DNA from 2 places in the Leisingera sp. McT4-56 genome. Region 1 is predicted to be linked to the other one. Evidence: riboswitches for the same ligand, from Rfam matches in the RefSeq annotation. Region 1 holds a riboswitch; the other holds the start of a gene.
The links. Region 1 has a riboswitch for thiamine pyrophosphate ahead of thiB (thiamine ABC transporter substrate binding subunit). Riboswitches for the same ligand answer to the same signal wherever they lie in the genome.
Positions count from the first base shown of each region.

Region 2: it holds a riboswitch for thiamine pyrophosphate, as region 1 does, so the genes downstream of both, thiC (phosphomethylpyrimidine synthase ThiC) here and thiB (thiamine ABC transporter substrate binding subunit) in region 1, are expected to answer to the same signal.

Region 1 covers NZ_JAJALF010000022.1:32,070-39,588, forward strand. Annotated here, with positions in the region: gene LHL23_RS19295 (thiamine ABC transporter ATP-binding protein) at 1-197, opposite strand, end outside; gene LHL23_RS19300 (thiamine/thiamine pyrophosphate ABC transporter permease ThiP) at 184-1,740, opposite strand; gene thiB (thiamine ABC transporter substrate binding subunit) at 1,716-2,693, opposite strand; TPP riboswitch at 2,726-2,817, opposite strand; gene aroC (chorismate synthase) at 3,050-4,150, shown strand; gene LHL23_RS19315 (MerR family transcriptional regulator) at 4,215-4,631, opposite strand; gene LHL23_RS19320 (cation transporter) at 4,705-5,343, shown strand; gene LHL23_RS19325 (malonate--CoA ligase) at 5,465-6,967, opposite strand; gene LHL23_RS19330 (DMT family transporter) at 7,062-7,519, shown strand, end outside.
Region 2 covers NZ_JAJALF010000006.1:79,636-87,154, forward strand. Annotated here, with positions in the region: gene LHL23_RS09400 (HesA/MoeB/ThiF family protein) at 1-967, opposite strand, end outside; gene thiD (bifunctional hydroxymethylpyrimidine kinase/phosphomethylpyrimidine kinase) at 1-2, opposite strand, end outside; gene LHL23_RS09405 (thiamine phosphate synthase) at 964-1,569, opposite strand; gene LHL23_RS09410 (thiazole synthase) at 1,569-2,336, opposite strand; gene thiS (sulfur carrier protein ThiS) at 2,338-2,535, opposite strand; gene LHL23_RS09420 (FAD-dependent oxidoreductase) at 2,504-3,472, opposite strand; gene thiC (phosphomethylpyrimidine synthase ThiC) at 3,469-5,283, opposite strand; TPP riboswitch at 5,422-5,550, opposite strand; gene bioB (biotin synthase BioB) at 5,764-6,741, shown strand; gene LHL23_RS09435 (8-amino-7-oxononanoate synthase) at 6,741-7,519, shown strand, end outside.

The sequences.
Region 1 (7,519 bases):
TGGCGGGTCAGGTCGGCTCCGTTCCACAAGACTCGCCCGCGGGTGATGGGCAGAAAACCGGCGATCGCCTCCACCAGCGTGGATTTCCCGGCGCCAGACGGGCCGATCACCGCCACGCAAGCTCCGGGCGCGATCTCCAGATCCGCCTCCACCGCGTAATCGCCGTTCATGATCCGGCAGTTCTCAAGCCTCAGCATGCCAGCGCCCCCCGCGGTCCAAAATCCAGAACGCCCCCATCGACAGCATCAGCAAGAGCAGCGCCGCACCCGCCGCCGCCTCCATCCGGTAGGCCCCCATCAGCCGGTAAATCTGCAAGGGCAGCGTTGCGAAATCCGGATCGGCAAACAGCGCCACCACGCCGAGGTCGCCCATCGACAGGGCGGCCGCCAGTCCTGCGGCAAACCCCGTCTGCGCCCGCATCCGCGGCAGGTAGACCCGGCGCACAAAGGCCCAGCCCTGCATGTCCAGCGACAGCGACAGGCGGCCATAGCGCCCCAGCACCTCCCGGGCGCGCGGGACCAGGATACGCATGGCAAAGGGCAGCGCCATCACCGCATTGACCAGCGCCGTCACCGGCAGCACCAGGGCAAAGGGGTCCGCAATGGGATAGATCAGGATGAACAGCCCGGTGCCGATCACCAGGGGGGAGGCCGCGAGGCCAAGAATGCCCGACAGTTCAGTTATGCCGTTGCGGCCCGCCGCCACGGCAGCCGCCATCGGCAAGGCAAGCGCCAGCAGGATCACGGTGCTAAGCGCAGCAACCAAAATGGAGTTGCCAGCCGCCTGCCAGACACTGCCTTTTAAGGCTGTCAGCCCCGGCAAGCCTGCCAGCACTATTGCGCCCAGCGGTAGCAACAGAAAAACAGCGGAAAAGACTATCCAGAAAACATCAGCGCAGCGCGCGGGCCGACCCTGCCCGTCCCAGCGCCGCACTGCCCGGTCAAGGCCGGCGCCAAAGCCTTCACCAGCTGACACCCGCAGCGCAACCAGCGCGGCAGCACCAGTCAGCAACAACTGCAGGCCCGACAGCAGCGCCGCCCGTCCTAGGTCGAAATCAAAGCGGAACGCCTGGTAGATAGCAAGTTCGATGGTGGTGGCCCTTGGCCCCCCGCCTAAAGTCAGCGCCACCGCAAAGCTGGAGAGGCAAATGGCAAAGACAACCGCAAACGCGCCCGGCGCCACCCGCCGCAGCATCGGGCCTTCCAGCAGCCGCCACATCGCCAGCGGCCCGGCATCCAGCTGCGCCGCCAGGCGGAAGCGTTCGGCAGGGATTTCCTGCCAGCCTTGCAGAATCAGCCGGGTCGCCAGCGGCAAGTTGAAAAAAACATGCGCCAGCACCACCCCGTGCAGCCCGTAGATCTGCACCGGCTCCAGCCCGAACAGCCCCAGCAAGCTGCTCAGCCAGCCGGCGCGGCCGAAGACCGCCAGCAAGCCAAGAATGGCCACAATGACAGGCAGAATGAAGGGCGCGCCCAACAGCGCGATCAGCAGGCTCCGCCCCCAAAACCGCCGCCGCGCCAGCGCGCGGGCGACAGGGATGGCAAGGCCAACGCTCAAGAGCGCCGACAGGCTCGCCTGGGTCAGCGTGAACCGCAGCGCGGCCCAGTCGCTGGCGCTAAACCCGGTGCCGGCCTCGGCCCGCAGGGCAACAGCCCCCAGCGTCCCCAGAATCAGCGCCGCCACCAGAAGGGCCGCGCTGATACCGGGAAAGGCGCTTACTGGCTGAGCGCGTCCAGCCATTCGCCCAGCGCCGCATCGCGCACGTCCGCTGCCTCAGTCTCGCTCAGCAGCAGCGATTTCTCCGGCGCGATCAAGGTTTCGAACCCTTCCGGCAGGCCCGCCGCCGGGGTCACAGCCGGGTACATCCAGTTGGTGGTCGGGATTATCGATTGGAACGCATCCGACACCATAAAGGCCAGGAACTGGTCGGCCAGCTCCGGCTGGTCGGTGTTTGCGAGCTTCGCTGCAACTTCCACCTGCATGTAGTGGCCCTCGTCAAAGGCAGCCGCTGCCTTGGAGCCGTCTTCCTCCGCAATCAGATGGTAGGCGGGCGAGGTGGTGTAGGACAGCACCATGTCGGCCTCGCCCTCCAGGAACATGCCATAGGCCTCGGACCAGCCCTTGGTCACGGTGACCACGTTGTCAGAGAGGCCCTTCCAGATCTCCGGCGCTTCGTCGCCATAGGCGGCCTTGACCCACAACAGCAGGCCCAAGCCGGGGGTCGAGGAGCGCGGATCCTGAATGACAATCTTCTTGTCGCTGGCGGCCAGCGCCTTGAAATCCGCAGGCGCCGCGGCATCGGCGTTGTGGACAAAGGCGAAGTAGCCCCAGTCATACGGTACAAAGGTCGCGTCATTCCATTCGACCGGCAGCGCATAGTCGGCGCTGACCGAATGCTCCGCAAACAGGCCGGTTTCCTTGGCCGCCGCGGTCAGGTTGGTGTCGAGGCCCAGAACCACATCGGCGTCAGAGCGTGCGCCTTCCAGCTTGACCCGCGCCAGCAGTGCCGCGCCGTCGCCAGCGCCCACCAGTTTCAGGTCGCAGCCGCAGACTTCCTCAAACGCTTTTTCCACCGCCGGGCCGGGGCCCCAATCGGAGACAAAGCTGTCATAGGTATAAACGGTGAGTTCGGGCGTATCGGCAAAGGCTGCCGAGGCGCCAAGCAGTCCCGCTGCAAATGCAAGATGTTTCATGCCATCCTCCTTTGCGGCTTTGGGCAAGGGTGGAGGCTGTCCAGTACCTTCCCTCCGCCGGTGTGATCCGGTTCAGGTTCAACGGGTGTCATCTCAGCGCCGAAGCGCACCCCGAGGTGGCGCGGACATTAGGGTTTGGCCGCAACAAAGACAAGCCAAAGCCCCGCCAGGACCTACGCTTCAGGCAAACTGGACCGCTGCCGGCGCCGATCCCCTGTTCTTCCGGCTGAAAATATCCCCGGGGGAGCCGCCGCAGGCGGCTGGGGCAGCGCCCCCTGTTCCTATGCCGCAGAGGAATCCGCTTGAGGCACAGGCCCCTGCCCGCTAAGCACGTCCCGCAAAGGAGACCGCGCCTCATGTCGATGAACAGCTTTGGACACCTCTTCCGCGTCACCACCTGGGGCGAGAGCCACGGGCCCGCGCTTGGCGCCACCGTCGACGGCTGCCCGCCGAATGTGCCGCTGGAGCCGGAAATGCTGCAGCAGTGGCTGGATAAGCGCCGCCCCGGCCAGAACAAGAACACCACCCAGCGCAATGAGCCGGATGCGGTGAAGATCCTGTCCGGCGTGTTCGAGGGCAAATCGACCGGCACCCCGATCCAGCTGATGATCGAAAACACCGACCAGCGGTCCAAGGATTACGGTGAGATTTCCCAGACCTTCCGTCCGGGCCACGCCGACATCACCTATTTCCAGAAGTATGGCAACCGCGACTACCGCGGCGGCGGCCGCTCCTCGGCACGCGAGACCGCGGCGCGGGTTGCAGCCGGCGGTGTTGCACGTGAAGCAATCAAGGCGCTGGTGCCGGGGCTGGAGATCAAGGGCTACATGACCCAAATGGGCGAGCTGGAGATCGACCGCAGCCGGTTCGACTGGGACGCGATTGATCAGAACGATTTCTGGATCCCTGACGCAGGCGCAGTTCAGGAATGGGAAGACTACCTGCAAGGCCTGCGCAAGGCGCATGATTCCGTTGGCGCCGTGGTTGAGGTTGTTGCCCGGGGTGTCCCCGCAGGCATCGGCGCGCCCGTCTATGGCAAGCTGGACACCGATCTGGCCGCCGCGATGATGTCGATCAACGCAGTCAAAGGCGTCGAGATCGGCGAGGGCATGAATGCCGCGCGCCTCAAGGGCTCGGAAAACGCTGATGAGATCTTCATGGGTGAAAACGGCCCGGAGTATTCCTCCAACCACGCCGGCGGCATCCTGGGCGGGATCTCCACTGGGCAGGATGTGGTGGTGCGGTTTGCAGTGAAACCGACCTCCTCAATCCTCACACCGCGCAAGTCAATCCGCAAGGACGGCTCCGCCACCGAAGTGATCACCAAGGGCCGCCACGACCCCTGCGTCGGCATCCGCGCGGTGCCGGTGGCCGAGGCAATGATGGCCTGCGTGATCCTGGACCACCTGCTGCTGCACCGCGGCCAGATCGGCGAAAACCAGGGCCGCATCGGCTGAGGATCAGGCCCTAGCAAGGGGAGTTGCCCGAATTTGGTTCGGGTGGCGCCTCTCAGCCTGCGCCTCAACCGTGCTCGCCCGCGCATTGGCTGTGGTCGCCCAGCGCCGTCAGCACCTTGCAACAGCCGCCGCTGCCGCCGTCGCACAGGTGGCTGATCCGCTCCAGTTCGGACGCCAGCTGCTGCAGCTTGCGGATGCGGTCCCGCACATTGGCCAGCTGGCTGCGGGCAATCCGGTCGGCCTCGGCGCAATCATCGCCCAGATGCCCGTCCAGCCCCATCAGCGCCTTGATGTCCTCCAGCGAAAACCCGAGATCGCGCGCGTGTTTGATGAAACCCAGCGCGTCCATGCCGTCCTGCCCGTAGCGGCGCTGGTTGCCGGCGTTGCGGCCCGGTTCCGGCAATAGGCCGATTTCCTCGTAATAGCGGATGGTGGGCACCTTGACGCCGGTGGCCTTGGACAGCTGGCCGATGGAAAACATGCGCAAACCCTCTTGATGCTCTAGTGACTAGAGGCCTTACATTGGTATCGAATCAGGAATGAGGACAAGAGCAATGGCAGGCTGCTGCAACCACAGCGCAAAATTCGACGGGGTCTCGGACGACTACAAACGCAGGCTTTGGCTGGTGATCGCCATCAACGCCGGCATGTTTGCGGTGGAAATGGGTGCGGGCCAGCTGTCCGGCAGCCAGGCGCTGAAGGCGGACGCCTTGGATTTTCTGGGTGACGCGCTGACCTATGGCATTTCGCTGGCGGTGATCGGGGCCACTCTGCGCACCCGGGCGCTGGCGGCACTGGGCAAGGGCATCAGCCTGTTGCTGATGGGGCTCTGGGTGTTCGGCTCCACTGTATACCAAGTATTCTACGTCGGCGTGCCGCAGGCCCATATCATGGGGGTGATCGGCTTCATGGCACTGGCGGCGAACCTGATCTCGGTGCTGCTGCTGGCCCGCTACAAGGACGGCGACGCCAATGTGCGGTCGGTCTGGCTGTGTTCGCGCAACGACGCGATTGGCAATGTGGCGGTGATGTTTGCGGCCCTGGGGGTTTGGGGCACGGCAACCGGCTGGCCGGACCTCATTGTGGCCGGCATCATGGGCGGGCTGTTCCTGAACTCCGCCTTACAGATCCTGGTGCAGGCCGTGCGGGAATGGCGCGCGGAAGAGGCGCACGCGGCGGCGCATACACACTAAGAACCGAGAGCTGCGCATGCCTGGGCTGGCCCAAATGCGCCTGTCCGTTTTGCCGGAGGCAAACCTCCGGTTTGACGGGCAGGCAGGCGCAGCCCGGCCTACCGGCCGGGTAGAGCAAAGGTTAGGCAAAAAGACCCTCGTATTCCTCGCGCAGGGCTTTCTTCTGCACCTTGCCCATAGTGTTGCGCGGCAGGGCCTCCAGCAGGATGATCTCCTTGGGCTGCTTGAACTTGGCCAATTGCCCCGACAGAGCCGCCTTGATCGCCTCGGCGCTGGTGCCTTCAGTCTCCGGCACCACCACAGCCACCACACCCTCGCCGAAATCGGGATGCGGCACGCCAATCACCGCGCTTTCCAGAACGCCGGGCAGGTCGTCGATCAGGCTCTCAACCTCCTTGGGATAGACGTTGAAGCCGCCGGTGATGATCAGGTCCTTCTCGCGCCCGACAATGGTGACATAGCCGTCGGCGTCGACCTTTGCCATGTCACCGGTGATGAACCAGCCGTCTGGTTTCAGCTCTTCCGCCGTCTTCTCCGGCATCTGCCAGTAGCCCTGGAACACGTTCGGGCCGCGCACCTCCAGCACGCCGATCTCTCCGGCGGGCACCTCGGCGCCGTCCTGCATCACCCGGGCTTCCACGCCCGGCAGCGGGAAACCGACGGTGCCCGCGCGACGCTCACCCTCATAGGGGTTGGAGGTGCTCATATTGGTTTCGGTCATCCCGTAGCGTTCCAAGATGCGGTGGCCTGTGCGGGCCTCCCACTGCTCATGGGTATCGACCAGCAAGGGCGCAGAGCCGGAAATGAACAGTCGCATATTGGCGGCGCGTTCGCGCGTCAGCCGTTCATCCGCCAGCAGGCGGGTATAAAACGTCGGCACCCCCATCATCGCTGTGGAGGACGGCATTGCCTCCAGAATGGCATTGGCATCAAAGCCCGGCAGGAACACCACCTGGCTGCCTGCAAACAGCGCCACATTGGTCGCCACAAACAGCCCGTGGGTGTGGAAGATCGGCAGCGCGTGGATCAGCACATCGTCCTTGGTGAACCGCCAGTAGTCGCGCAGGGTCAGCGAGTTGGACGCCAGGTTATCATGGCTCAGCATCGCGCCTTTGGAGCGGCCGGTGGTGCCGGAAGTGTAAAGGATCGCCGCCAGATCATCTGGCTGACGTGACACGGGTGCAAAACCGGACTGTCCATCCGCCAGATCGCGCAGGCTTCCCTGCCCTGCGGCGTCCAGTGTCAGCACCTTTGCCCCAGCCGCAATGGCGCCGATTTCCTCCAGCCGCGCCGGATCGCAAACCACCACGCACGGAGAGGCGTCGCCCACAAAGTAGGCCACCTCCGGCCCGGTATAGGCGGTGTTGAGCGGCAGGAAGATACCGCCGGCCATGACGGTGCCAAGGTACAGTTCGATCGCCTGAATGGTTTTTTGGACCTGCACCGCCACCCGGTCACCGGGCTGCACGCCTTGGGCGGCCAGCGCCGCTGCCATCCGCTCCGCGCCGGCAAACAGCGCGCCGAATGTGACAGTGCTGCCGTCTGGAAGCCGGGCAAAAACATCCTCCTCGCGCCCCAGCGAGGACTCGCGCAGCTGGCGGATCAGGTGGTTGTCGTCATACATCGGCGGCTCCTTCATCTGGCGGCGCCATTTGCGCGCCTTGGCCCTCCGAAATCAAGCCATTGATCTTTGCGGCGCTTGGGCGCAGGGTCGCGCCATGGCGGAATCCTTAACATCGCATCGGCCTGTGCTGGCGGTCCTGCTGAAAGTGACTGCCATTGCGCTGTTCACCGCACTGTCCGGGATCATCAAGGCCACCTCGGAAACCGTACCGGCAGGCGAGGCGGTGTTCTTCCGCTCCTTCTTTGCGATCCCGGTGATCGTCATCTGGCTGGCCGCGCGCGGGCAGCTGCGCCAGGGGCTGATCACCAGGAAGCCGATGTTTCACGTGTGGCGCGGACTGGTCGGCACCTCGGCAATGGGGATGACCTTCATGGGGCTGGCGCTGCTGCCGCTGCCGGAGGTCACCGCCATCGGCTATGCCACCCCGATCTTCACCCTGATCCTTGCGGCGCTGTTTTTGGGCGAGACCATCCGCCTGGTGCGCATCAGCGCCGTCGCCATCGGCCTCTTGGGCGTGCTGATCATGATCTGGCCGCGCCTCGGCGGCGACCT
Region 2 (7,519 bases), on a different contig from region 1:
ATGCGCTGTCCCCGGCGGCGAGCAGGGCCAGATCGCTGTACCCCGCTTGCCGCAGATCCTGCGCCGCGCCCCAGGCCCGCAGCCCGCTGCGGCAGCATAGCACGACCCGCCCTTCGCGCGGCAGACCCGCGGCGGGCAGATCCGCGCGGGCGATCCGCAGGGCCTGCGGCACCGGCAACTCAGGCGCCTCCGTGGTGTCACGCAACTCGATCACCGTGTCCTGGGCCGTGATGTGGCTGGCAGCGATGAAGGGCAAGGCATCCTCCGGCTCCTCGGCTTCGTCAAAGCGGAAGGAACTCATCTGCAGCTCTCCGAGCCGAAAAACAAACAGCTGCCCCTGCGGCGAGGGCTGATGACCCAGCAGCGCCTTCAGCGCCAGTTGCGCCTGCAGGGCGCCGACCATGCCCACCACCGGCCCCATCACACCGGCGGTTGCGCAGGTTTCGGCCTGTGCGGGCAGGTCCGGAAACACCGCCCGCAGCGACGGCGCGCCGCCGCAGAAGCCCCCGGCATAGCCCGATTGCCCCAGCGCAGAGGCCGAAATCAGCACCTTGCCCTGCCTCAGGCATTCGTCAGAGAGGATATAAGACACCGCAAAACTGTCCGCCGCATCTACCACCAGATCGGCATCCGCCACCATCTGCTCCGCGTTGGCCGCATCGAGGCGCTGGACCTGTGCTGTGACTTTCAGGTCTGAATTGGCCGCCAGCAGGTGCTGCCGGGCCGCCTCCGCCTTGGGCAAACCGATGTCCGCCATGGAATAGAGCACCTGCCGGTGCAGGTTGCTCTCCTCCACCACGTCACCATCCATCACCGTGATCCGCCCGACACCCGCGCCGCCCAGGTATTGCAGCACCGGACAGCCAAGCCCCCCGGCGCCAACCACCAAAACATGGGCGCGGGCCAGCACGTCCTGCCCCTCTGCACCGACCTCCGGCAGGATCATCTGGCGCGCATAGCGGCTCATGCGTCCTCCCGGATCCGGCAAGCCTCCACCCATTCGCGGGTGCGGGCCTCGGGGTCGGCGGCTAGCTGGATGTCCGTCACCACCGCAGCGCTGTCGGCGCCCGCGGCAAAGACCCCAGGCAGCCGTTCCGGCGTCAGCCCGCCGATGGCAACCAGCGGGACTTCGCCCGCCAACTGTTTCCAGCGCGTCACCCGCTCCAGCCCCTGCGGCCCCCATTTCATCTTCTTCAGAAGCGTCGGATAGACCGGACCCAGCGCCACATACTCCGGCCCTAAGGACAGGGCGCGGTCCAGCTCCGCCTCGTCATGGGTCGACAGGCCAAAGCGGACCCCTTTGCGGCGCAGCGCAGCAAAGTCGGCACTGTCCATATCCTCCTGCCCCAGGTGCACAAAGCTGCAGTTCAGATCCAGCGCCGCCTGCCAGTGGTCATTGACCACCAGCTGGGCATCATGCACCGCGCAAAAATCCCGCGCCCGGGCGATCTGGCGGCGCACCTCGGCCTCTGGCTTGTCCTTGATGCGCAGCTGCACCAGTTTCGCGCCTTGAGGAACCAGCAGCTCCAGACGGCCGACATGACCGACAATCAAATAAAACCGTTCCATCATGCAAACTCCGCCATTCCCAGAACCGGGGTTGAGGGCACCGCCATGTCGCGCCGCTCCATCGGGTCGGCAGCAAAGCCGGCACGGCCTGCCTCAACCGCCAGCGCCATTGCCCGGGCCATCCCGGCAGGGTCGCCGGCCTTGGCCACGGCAGTGTTCAGCAGCACCGCGTCCATGCCCAGCTCCATCGCCTGGGCCGCGTCCGAAGGGCGCCCGATGCCGGCGTCCACAATCAGCGGGACATCCGGAAAATGCGCCCGCATCGCGCGCAAGGCATCCGGGTTGCGCAGGCCCTGGCCGGAGCCGATCGGCGCGCCCCAGGGCATCAGCACTTCGCAGCCCGCCTCCAAGAGCTTCTCCCCGACCACCAGATCATCGGTGGTATAGGGGAACACCTGGAACCCCTCGCCGCACAGGATGCGCGCCGCCTCGACCAGCCCGAACACATCCGGCTGCAGCGTGTCGGAATGGCCGATCACCTCCAGCTTGATCCAAGCCGTATCGAACAGCTCCCGCGCCATTTGGGCGGTGGTCACGGCCTCCTGCACCGAATGGCAGCCGGCCGTATTGGGCAGGATGCGGCAGCCGGTTTCCCGCAGCCCCTGCCAGAAGCCCGCACCCGAGCCATCGGCGGTCTCGCGGCGCAAGGAAACGGTGAGGATCTCCGTGCCGCTGGATTTCACCGCCTCCGCCAGAACGGCGGGTGAGGGGTATTGCGCGGTGCCCAAAAGCAGGCGCGAGGTGATTTCACTTCCGTAAAGCTGCATCTCACCCTCCCTGCATCGGGGCGAGCACTTCCAGGTGGTCGCCTTCGGCCAGCTGCGTCTCCGCCCGCCGGCTGCGGGCCACAAAGCTGCCGTTCAGCGCGGTGGCAACCGCAGGGCTGGCAAACCCCAGTTCCTGCAGTGCGGCCTCCACGGTGCCGCCCGCAACCTCATGCGGTTTGGCGTTCACAATGATCTGCATGGCTATGGTCCTGACAAAATTGGGCGGCAAGTTCCTTGGCCAGTGCTGGGGCCAGAAGGAAGCCGTGGCGGTAAAGGCCGTTCACATGGGTGGTGTCGCCGCGGTGGCTGAGCCGCGGCACATTGTCGGCAAAGGCCGGGCGCAGGCCGGTGCCGGTCTCGATCACGCTGGCTTCGCCCAGCCCGGGGTGCAGGGCAAACGCGGCGCCCAGCAGTTCCAGCAGCGAACGCACGGTGATGGGCCGCCAGGAGCTGCTTTCGATCATGGTGGCACCGATCATGTAGATGCCGTCCCCGCGCGGCACCAGGTAGACGGGAATGCGCGGATGCAGCAGGCGGATGGTGCGGGTGATCCCGATGTCCGGCGCCTCGATCACCGCCATTTCGCCGCGCACCGGGCGCAGGCCCGGCAGGCTGGCTGCCATGCCGCGGCAATCGACGTCCACCTGTTCCGGGGCAGGGGTGCCATAGCGGATCTGGACCCCAAGATCCTGCACTGCACGGGTAAGGTCGCGCAGTGCCCGGCGCGGGTCGAGATGGGCTTCCTCCGCAAAGAACAGCCCCTGCTGGAACCGCCCGGCAAGGGCCGGCTCCAGCGCCGCGATCTCAGCTGCGCCCACCACGCGGTGGCTTTCAGTGCGGCGGGCAAAGCGGATGAGTTCGGCGGCGTCGCGCGGCGGCGCCACGACCAGCGTGCCGCGTTTCACCACTTCGGTCACCTGCTGCCACCAGGCGATGGCCCCGGCGCCCAGCCGCACCACCTGCGGATCGGCGGTTTCGCCCTCGCACCAGGGCGCGAGCATGCCGCCCGCGAACCAGGAGCAGGGGTTATTGTCCGGCGCATCCCCGGCCTCGTAGATGGTCACCGCCAGCCCCCGGCGGGCAAGCTCATAGGCGCTGGCGAGGCCGGCCACGCCGGCCCCTGCGATGGTGATCATTCCGCCGGCTCCGCAGCCTCGGCGGCAGGCACATACAGCTCGCCGCCCTCGCGGAACTTGGCGGCCATTGCCTCCATGCCCTCTTTCTGCGCCTCGGAGCGGATGTCGTGGCTGATCCGCATGGAGCAGAATTTCGGCCCGCACATGGAGCAGAAATGGGCAACCTTGTGGGCCTGTTTCGGCAGGGTCTGGTCGTGGAACTCGCGCGCGGTGTCCGGATCCAGCGACAGGTTGAACTGATCTTCCCAGCGGAATTCGAACCGGGCGCGGGACAGGGCATCGTCGCGGCGCTGCGCCCCCGGCAGCCCCTTGGCGAGGTCGGCGGCATGGGCCGCGATCTTGTAGGTGATAACCCCGGTCTTCACGTCGTCGCGGTCGGGCAGGCCCAGGTGCTCCTTCGGCGTCACGTAGCACAGCATCGCGCAGCCGAACCAGCCGATCATCGCCGCGCCGATACCGCTGGTGATGTGGTCATAGCCTGGCGCGATATCGGTGGTCAGCGGCCCCAGCGTATAGAACGGCGCCTCGTGGCAGCACTCCAGCTGCTTGTCCATGTTCTCCTTGATCTTGTGCATGGCGACATGGCCCGGCCCTTCGATCATCACCTGGCAGTCCTTGGCCCAGGCGATCTTGGTCAGCTCACCCAGGGTTTCCAATTCGGCAAACTGCGCTTCGTCATTGGCGTCCGCGATGGAGCCGGGGCGCAGCCCGTCGCCAAGCGAGAAGGAGACGTCATACTGGCGGCAGATGTCGCAGATTTCCTCGAAATGCTCATAGAGGAAGCTCTCCTTGTGGTGATGCAGGCACCACTTGGCCATGATCGACCCGCCGCGCGAGACGATCCCCGTCACCCGATTCACCGTCATCGGCACCATGTGCAGCCGCACGCCCGCATGGATGGTGAAGTAATCGACGCCCTGTTCCGCCTGTTCGATCAGCGTGTCGCGGAACACTTCCCAGGTCAGGTCCTCGGCGATGCCGTTCACCTTCTCCAGCGCCTGGTAGATCGGCACCGTGCCGATCGGCACGGGGGAGTTGCGCACGATCCATTCACGGGTGTTGTGAATGTTGCGCCCCGTGGACAGGTCCATCACCGTGTCGGCGCCCCAGCGGATCGCCCAGACCAGCTTGTCGACTTCTTCCTCCATCGAGGAGGTGACGGCAGAGGTGCCCATATTGGCGTTGATCTTCACCTTGAAATTGCGGCCGATGATCATCGGCTCGATTTCCGGGTGGTTGATGTTGGCGGGGATGATGGCACGGCCTGCAGCGATTTCCTGGCGCACGAATTCCGGGGTCACGTAATCCGGGATGTTGGCGCCGAAGTCATTGCCATCGCGGTTCGCGTGGCAGGGCGACAGCTCGCGCAGCTGGTTTTCGCGGATCGCCACGAACTCCATCTCCGGCGTGATGATGCCCGCACGGGCATAGGCCAGTTGGGTCGGCGCCTTGCCGTCCTTGCCGCGCAGGGGGGCGGGCTTCACCGGGAACTCAGGCGTCAGCCGGTCGCCTTCGACAAAGCCGTTATCCTCCGGCTTCACATCGCGGCCCTGATAGCTCTCGACATCGCCGCGCGCCTCGATCCACTGGCGGCGCAGCTGCGGCAGGCCCTGACGGATGTCGGTCAGCACATCGGGGTCGGTGTAGGGGCCGGAGCTGTCATAGACCGGCAGCGGCGCCTCGCCCGCGGTGGGGTGGGTGGAGATCTCGCGCATCGGCACGCGGATGTCCTCATGGACCTCGCCGCTGACGTAGATCTTGCGCGATGCGGGCAATGCGCCCGTGGTGATCTTGGGGTTGGGGACGTTCATCTGGTGTTCCTCCGGGCCTTCGGTTCAAAAACACCAATTGAGCCGGGACGGAGGAAAACGGGCAGGGGGGTGTACAGCCGGTGTACGGCCGGTGCACGCATGCTGCCTGTTCGAAACACGGGTTGCCGCCGGGGGCGCCGCGCCATGCTTCTAGCTTCCTACGCCAGTATCAACTGGGTCAGGTTCAAAGGGTCGCGCCGCCGGTCCGGGATGCCCCGTACCATGACGCCTCTCAGTCCCTTGGGCGGGACTCCCCTGCGTGCCTATAGGGCTAGGGGAGGTGCGGGGTTTGCGTCAACCGGAATCTTTGTAGATTATTTTTTGCCATTAATATCAGTTCTGTATTGGCCTAATTGGCGCGGTATTGGGGCAAATCGCTGCAGCGCAGCTTTGATGCTTGATCGGGGGCGGTAAAATTATCTATAAAAACCGGAAACGCCATCCGCGCATGGCCAACAGGTATAGAGAACAGGAGACAGCATGCTGGACGCTGCGCCCATCCGCACCGACTGGACCCGCGAGGAAGCGGAAGCGATTTACAACAAGCCTTTCATGGACTTGCTGTTTCAGGCGCACACCGTGCACCGGCAGTATTTCGATCCCAACCAGGTGCAGAAATCCAAGCTCCTCAGCATCAAGACCGGCGGTTGCGCCGAGGACTGCGCCTATTGCTCCCAGTCGGCCCGCAACGGCGCGCAGCTCTCGGCCTCCAAGCTGATCGAGGTGCAGCGCGTGATCGCCGAGGCCAAAAAAGCCAAGGAAGGCGGCGCGACCCGTTACTGCATGGGCGCCGCCTGGCGTTCGCCCAAGGACCGCGACATGGCGGCGCTGGAGGCGATGGTGCAGGGGGTCAAGGACCTGGGCATGGAAACCTGCATGACCCTGGGCATGCTGGACGAGGAACAGGTGTTCCGCCTGCGCGACGCCGGTCTCGACTACTATAACCACAACATCGACACCTCGGAGCGCTACTACTCCGAAATCATCACCACCCGCACCTTTGCCGACCGTATCGACACCCTGAACCGGGTGCGCGAGGCGGGCATCAAGGTCTGCTCCGGCGGCATCGTCGGCATGGGGGAAAAGCAGCTCGACCGTATCGACATGATGCTGGCGCTGGCCACGCTGGAGGTGCACCCGGATTCGGTGCCGGTCAACATGCTGATCCCGATCGCCGACACGCCGCTGGCCGATGTCGAGAAGCTGGACCCGATCGAATTCGTCCGCTCGGTGGCGCTGGCCCGCATCCTAATGCCGAAATCGCATGTGCGCCTGTCCGCGGGCCGCACAGATATGTCGGACGAGATGCAGGCGATGTGCTTCTTTGCCGGTGCCAACTCGATCTTTGTGGGCGACACGCTGCTGACCGCGGACAACCCCGAAGAGGACAAGGACCAGCAGCTGTTCGACCGTCTGGGCATCACCGCGATGGCGGCAGGCTGCGACGGCAGCCGCTAATGGCGGGCGCCTTCCCGAGGCATGAGAAATCGCTGGAAGCGCTGCGCACGCGCGGGCGCTACCGGCAGCTGATGCCGCGGGACGGGTATGACTTTGCCTCCAACGACTACCTCGGGCTGGCGGGCAGCGATGTGCTGCGCGCGGCCGCCGCAGACGCGCTGGCGCGCGGGGTGCCGGTGGGGGCGGGCGGCTCGCGCCTCTTGCGCGGCAATGACGCGGAACACCAGCGTCTGGAAGCTGAGGCGGCTGAATTCTTCGGCACTGAGGCCGCGTTGTTCATGGGTGGCGGTTTCAACGCCAATCAGGCGATCTTCTCCACCCTGCCGCAGCAGGGCGATCTGGTGCTCTATGATGCGCTGATCCATGCCAGCACCCATGACGGGATGCGGCTGGGCCGGGCAGAGACCCGCAGCTTTGCACACAGCGATGCGGAGGACGCGGCACGGGTGCTGAAGGACTGGCGCTCGTCAGGCGGTTCAGGCCAGGTCTGGATCGCGGTTGAGGCGGTCTACTCCATGGATGGAGACCTCGCCCCGCTGGAGGCGCTGTTGGCGCTGGCGGATGCAGAGGGCGCCGTGCTGGTGGTGGATGAGGCGCATTCTTCCGGCGTGTTCGGCGACCTGGGCTGCGGGCTGGCGCATGAAATCGCCCGCCGCCCCAACGTTCTTTCCTTACACACCTGCGGCAAGGCGCTGGGCGCCTCGGGCGCGTTGATCTGCGGTCAGCGGGTGCTGATCGAGACGCTGATCAACAAGGCGCGCGGGTTCATCTTTGCCAC